2 regions of the Senegalia massiliensis genome follow, and region 1 is predicted to be linked to the other one. Evidence: a T-box and tRNA genes for the amino acid it is inferred to sense, from the RefSeq annotation. Region 1 holds a T-box; the other holds one or more tRNA genes.
What was found. A T-box is a leader RNA that pairs with one kind of tRNA and senses whether it is charged. The one in region 1 lies ahead of leuS (leucine--tRNA ligase), so its partner is inferred to be a tRNA-Leu.
Positions count from the first base shown of each region.

Region 1 (3,442 bases):
TGTAGGTAATACCACAGGTAAACTTTCTTTAGGTACAGGTACTATACCACAATCTTCACAATAAATCATTGGAATAGGTGTACCCCAATATCTTTGTCTGGATATTAACCAATCTCTAAGTCTATAATTTATTGTTTTGGTACCTATCTTTTCTTTTTCTATATAATTAGTTATTTCTCTACTAGCTTTTTCATTGTCTAAGCCATTAAATTTATCAGAATTTACCATTACGCCCTTATCAGTATAAACTACTTTTAGCTCTTCTGCTTCTTTACCCTTCTCCGCTATTACTCTTGTTATATCTAAATTATATTTTTTTGCAAACTCAAAATCTCTTTCATCATGAGCTGGTACTGCCATTATTGCCCCTGTACCATAATCTATTAATACATAATTAGCTATATATATAGGGATTTCTTTATTTGTTAAAGGATTTATAGCATATCTTCCTGTAAATACTCCTTCTTTCTCTGTATCAAGTGATGTTCTATCTATATCAGACATATGCTCTAATTTCTTTTTAAATTCATTTACTTTTCCTTCATATTCTGTACCTATTACTATTTTATTCACCAATGGATGCTCTGGGGCTAAAACCATATAAGTAACACCATATATTGTATCAGGTCTAGTTGTAAATACATTTAACTCATCTTCAAAATCTTTTATTTTGAAATTAATTTCTGCACCTTCACTTTTACCAATCCAATTTTTTTGCATAGATTTTACTTTTTCAGGCCATCCATCTAACTTTTCTATATCTTCTAATAACCTCTCAGCATAATCTGTAATTTTAAAATACCATTGATCAAGTTCTTTTTTTCCAACTTCACTATCACATCTCTCACACTGTCCATTTACAACTTGTTCATTTGCCAATACTGTTTCACAAGATGGACACCAATTAACAGCATAATTCTTCTTATATGCTAAGCCTTTATTATACATTTCTATAAAAAATTCTTGAGTCCACTTATAATAATCAGGAGAACATGTAGCTATTTCTCTATTCCAATCATAGCTAAGGCCTATTTCTTTTAATTGCTCTCTCATATCGTCAATATTTTCTAATGTCCATTTATTTGGATGTATTCCATGTTTAATTGCAGCATTTTCTGCAGGAAGTCCAAATGAATCCCATCCCATAGGATGTAAGACATTATATCCTTGCATTCTTCTAAATCTTGCTACTACATCACCTATTGAATAATTCCTCACATGCCCCATGTGAATACGACCTGAAGGATAAGGAAACATTTCTAATTGATAATATTTTTGTTTATCATTTCTAAATGACTCAAAAGAATTTTCATCTTCCCATTTATTTTTCCACTTTTTTTCAATCTTACTAAAATTATAAGACATATTCTTCACTCCTTATAGGTTTTTATTTGAAATATAAAAACTTCTCATCCTTATCTATATAGATAGGGACGAGAAGTTACTCGCGGTACCACCCTAATTGGCTATAAAGCCCACTTAGAAGTCTTCTAATGGAGACCAGTCTAAAAACTAAAGCAAGTTCAGTAAATCAAAAATATCAACTTTCACCAAATGTTGACTCTCTATAATTTTTTTATTACTTACTACTCTTTATAATTCTATCTTAAATTATATGTTATAAATATTATATATTAACTAACATAATTGTCAATATTAATTTTCTTTCCATCTGCCCACAGTCTTTCAAGATTATAAAATTCTCTATCTTCTTTATGGAATATATGAATTATTATATCTCCATAATCTAATAATATCCATCTTCCTGATCTATATCCTTCTTTTGAACGTAAATCATATTTATTTTCACTTAATTTATCTTCTATTGAATCTGCTATTGCAACTACTTGTCTTTCATTTTTACCACTTAAAATCACAAAATAATCTGCTACACTTGTAAGTTCAGTAACTTCTAATACATCAATATCATGGGCTAATTTATCATCTGCAGCATTTATAACTAATGATAACTTATCATTATTTTTTTTCAAATCCTAACCTCCTATATAATCTTATTTCTTTTAAAAATTAAGCTATTTCTAGTTTCAATAGTATTAGGATGTATAAGCCATCCTTTATTAATTATATATTTGAGTGTATTATCCATAGCAAGAATAATGCTCAAATCAATATCTTTAAATGAAGTATCTCTTATTTTCTCAAGTCCTGGAAAGTTTCTACCTGGTTCAATGTAATCTGCTATAAAAATTATTTTTTCTAAAATACTCATATTTTTTCTACCTGTTGTATGATATTTAATTGCATTTAATATATCCTCATCTAATATATTATATTTAACTTCGGCTAATTTTGCTCCTAAAAAAGGATGAATCAAATGAGGGTTATTTTTCATTACAGTATCTAAAATTATACCAAATTCTTGGGCTTTTTTCAATAAAGTATCTTTGCCTTTATATTTAGCTGAATCATGTAAAAGAGCTGCAATATAAGCTTTTTCTGTATCTACTTTGTAATGCTTTGCAAGTTCTATAGCAGTTTCTGCTACTCTAATAGTATGTTTATATCTTTCTTTATCTATATCCTTTTTTAATATATTTTTCATTTCTTCTATTTTCATAATTTCCTCCATTATTTATAAAGATTCTTATTATATATGTAATTTATAACAGGATCTGGTGTCATGTACTTTATAGTTTCATTTTTGAATATTCTTTTTCTTATTTGTGTAGATGAAATATCTATAGGAGCAATTGTTAGATAACTAATTTTTTTATTATATTTTTCTTCAAGTTTTTTTATTTCATCCATTACATTATCTACATTATAACCTGGTCTCGTAGCTGCAATAAAAGTGCATATATTAAGAAGTCTATCAGTATCTCTCCAATTTTCTATATCAAGTATTGAGTCAGCACCTGTTATAAAAAAAAGCTCTGAATCATTGTATTTTTTAGAAAGTAGTTCTAAAGTATCCACAGTATAGCTTGTTCCATCTCTATTAGTTTCTATATCTGAAACTATAAAATTATTATTATTAGATGTAGCAAGTATTGTCATTATATATCTATCTAAAGAATTTGCTAATTTTCTTTCATCTTTATGAGGTGGGCTTCCAGTAGGAATAAATATCACCTTATCTAAATTAAATTTTTTTCTACTTTGTTCTGCAATCATTAAGTGACCAATATGTATAGGGTTAAATGTTCCTCCCATTACTCCTATTTTCTTTATCTTCATAATAATATCACTCCAATCTATATACATTATATATTAGATTTAAAAAGAATAAAAATTAATCCTCCAATTGGAGGATTAGTTTTTATCTACAAAACTTTTTAAAACATTTATTTCACTTGTATTAGTAGAATTTATATCTTCTATTTGTTCTTTTTCAAAGTTTTTAAAATACATTTTAAATTTACCATCTTCATCATCTTCATATCTTATACATTTATACCCTTTTTCATATAGCCTTTTTAAT
Region 1 covers NZ_QXXA01000004.1:53,805-57,246, forward strand. Annotated here, with positions in the region: gene leuS (leucine--tRNA ligase) at 1-1,365, opposite strand, end outside; T-box leader at 1,427-1,609, opposite strand; gene rsfS (ribosome silencing factor) at 1,635-1,991, opposite strand; gene yqeK (bis(5'-nucleosyl)-tetraphosphatase (symmetrical) YqeK) at 2,003-2,578, opposite strand; gene nadD (nicotinate-nucleotide adenylyltransferase) at 2,590-3,198, opposite strand; gene D3Z33_RS02500 (hypothetical protein) at 3,274-3,442, opposite strand, start outside.

Region 2 (3,442 bases), on a different contig from region 1:
TCCCTCCCGGTACAATTATATATTTTAAACTAGTTTAGCATTATCTACTAAAAACTCAATAGTCTTAGTCTTAATTATACCCATCTTGATTGATTCTAAATCTTCATCTCTCAAGTTCTTTTTAAATTTGTCTACATCTTGTTTGTATTGTTCTGCATATTTTTCTAACTCTTTATCTACATCTTCATCAGAAGCTTCAATATTTTCTTTTTTTCCTATCGCTTCTAATACAAGATCACTTTCAACTAATTTTTCTGCATTTGGTTTTAATTGTTCTTTTAAATCTTCTATTTTAGAATTTGTAAGTTCTAAATACTTCTCTAAATCAAGTCCTTGATATCTTAATTTATAATCAAGATTTCTTATCTCTTCATCAGTTTGTGAGTCTATCATTACTTCAGGTATCTCAACTTTTGAATTTTCCATAACTTTTTCTATTACATTATTTTGTAACTCTGCGTTTTCTTTATCTTTTGCTTCTTTTTCTAGTTTAGCTTTAATATCTTCTTTTAATTCATCTAAAGTATCAAATTCACTTACATCTTTTGCAAATTCGTCATCTAATTCAGGTAATTCCTTTTCTTTGATTTCGTGAATTTTTACATCGAATGTTGCTTTTTTACCTTTTAATTCTTCTGCTTGATAGTCTTCTGGGAATTCTACATTCACTTCCACATCTTCACCTGTATTTTTACCTACTAATTGTTCTTCAAAACCTGGAATAAATTGCCCTGAACCGATTTCTAATGTTTGGTTCTCAGCTGTTCCACCTTCAAATTTTTCTCCATCTACTGATCCTGAGTAATCAATTACTACAGTATCTCCTTCTTTAACTTCTCTATCTTCTACTGCTACAAGTCTAGCATTTCTATCTTGCATAGTCTTTAATTCATTTTCCACATCTTCATCTGTTACATTATACTCATTTTTTTCAACTTCTATACCTTTGTATTCACCTAACTCAACTTCAGGCTTAACAGTCACTTCTGCTGTAAATATTACTGGCTTTCCTTTTTCAAGTTCAGAAATATCAATATCTGGTCTATCCACTGGCTCTATCTTATTTTCCTCTATAGCATCACTATATGCTTCAGGAAGTATTATGTTTATTGCATCCTCATAAAAAACACCTTCACCATATCTTGATTCGATTATTTTTCTTGGTGCCTTTCCTTTTCTAAAGCCTGCTATATTAAATTTAGATCTGTTTTGTAAATATGCCTTTTGAACAGCTTTATCAAATTCATTATACTCTACTTGAAACTTTAAAGTTACTTTGTTATTTTCTTTTTTTTCTACAGTTGCACTCATTTATTCGTTTCCTCCTTAAAATCGTAAATCTATTTAACCTTTGTCAAACTATGATAGAGTTAATTATATCATAATAGATGCGTTACAAAAAGGTTTAAATGTAACTTTATACCTACATACTAAAAAAACCCATGGATCTACCATCGGTTTCAGCATTTTGTCAATGGTGCGGGAGAAGGGACTCGAACCCCCACGTCAATGACACTAGATCCTAAGTCTAGCGCGTCTGCCAAATTCCGCCACTCCCGCATAAATATAATAAACTCTTCTTCAACAGATTTTATTATATTATTTATCTTTTAAAATGTCAATAGAATAGAAAATAAAAAAATATTCAAAAAATTTTTATTTTTATGTTTAACATTCATATTTTGAGGTATATATATAATACTATTAATAGAAGGGGATGATTCCACCAAAGTAAAAAAGTATTAGATTCATTTAATTTACAAATCTCTAAGTATTATCATCAAAGTAATTGTCTAAACGATTATAATAATTTCTTAAATGTGTAACAGCAAAGTTTAAGAAATATTATCAAATCAGTTAATATGACAAACTTAATGATAATATAAAAAATGAGAAAAGTAATATATTAAAACTTTAAGGTTATTGTATTTAAAGTAATTGTAATACTTAACCTATACAAGTTAAGTCGATAAACAAACTTTAAAATGATAAACTTTAAAGAAAATATCTATAAGTAGTAGTATTTAAATAGTAGTATTAAAGAAAACAAAAAAGTAAATAGTAGTATTATTTAAGTAGTAGTATCGGGTATTTAAAAAGAAAGGAATGATTCCCCCAAAAATTAATAGTGTTACCTCATAGAAAGGAACATCTCAAGAATTTATAAGAGATGTTCTTTTCTTTATGTTTTTAGAAATATAATATGTTATAATCAAATTAATAAAACAAATGGGGGTATCTTTATGAGCGAAAACTATAAATTTAATCAAAATGAAAAATGTGAATATTTCCCTTGCCATAAGGTAAATGATGTTAAAGAGTTCAATTGTCTTTTTTGCTATTGTCCTTTATATGCATTGAAGGATAAATGTGGTGGAAATTTTAAATATAATAATGGAATAAAAGATTGTAGTGATTGTACCATTACTCATAGTAAAAATGGATATGATCATGTAATGAGTAAAATAAGTAAAATAATAGAAATTGGAAGTAAAATAGATTAGGATAATCCTAATCTATTTTATATTTCAATGTAAAAATTTACCCGAATAGTACAATAGTAATCTATTATCAAAAATATCAATATTTCAGTACACTAAAGGGTATATATATTAGATGTTAAGAATAACGTATGATCGGAGGCAACTATGGACTATAAATCTTATCAAGAAAATTTATTAAGATATTTATTATACATACCTAAAAAAGATTTAAAAAATACCATATCTAGAATTCATCCTGAAGATGTATTAGATGCATTAAGACTTTATGAAGGTGATAAAAAGAAAATACTTTTAAAAATTCCTGAGGAAGTTATGGTTGATATAATTGATCAAGCAGAAGATGAGGAAAAATATGAGCTATTATCTTTAATGCCTGAAAAAAACCAAAAAAAAATAATTGAAGAAATGTCATCTGATGAATTAACTGACCTTCTAGGTTCAATATCAAATGAAGAAGCAAATAGAATCATATATAATATGGATATTAATGATGCAGAAGAAATACGAGAATTGCTTAGCTATGAATCTGATACTGCTGGTGGTATAATGGCTACTGAATTCATAGCTATAAGGGAAGAAATGACAGTTGCAGATACTTTAAAGTACTTACAAAAAGAAGCCCCTAATGCTGAAACTGCCTATTATTTATATGTATTAAATGATGAAGAAAAATTAAGAGGTATTGTTCCTCTAAGAGATTTAGTTATACGAAACTTTGATGTGGTTATAAAAGATATTATGAATGAAAATGTTATAAAAATACCATGGGATATGGATCAAGAGGAAGTAGGAAATATATTCGAAAAATATGGATTCTTATCCATGCCTGTAGTAGATAATTCTGAAAAAATGTTAGGAATTATAACTGCTGATGATATTTTTGAAATAATGAAAGAAGAATATACTGAAGATATGTATCTTTTAGCTGGTCTTGATGA
Region 2 covers NZ_QXXA01000014.1:74,487-77,928, forward strand. Annotated here, with positions in the region: gene tig (trigger factor) at 25-1,311, opposite strand; tRNA gene D3Z33_RS12945 (tRNA-Leu) at 1,476-1,560, opposite strand; gene D3Z33_RS12950 (cysteine-rich small domain-containing protein) at 2,244-2,504, shown strand; gene mgtE (magnesium transporter) at 2,649-3,442, shown strand, end outside.
Region 2: it encodes a tRNA-Leu, which carries the amino acid that the T-box ahead of leuS (leucine--tRNA ligase) is inferred to sense. The anticodon was not compared.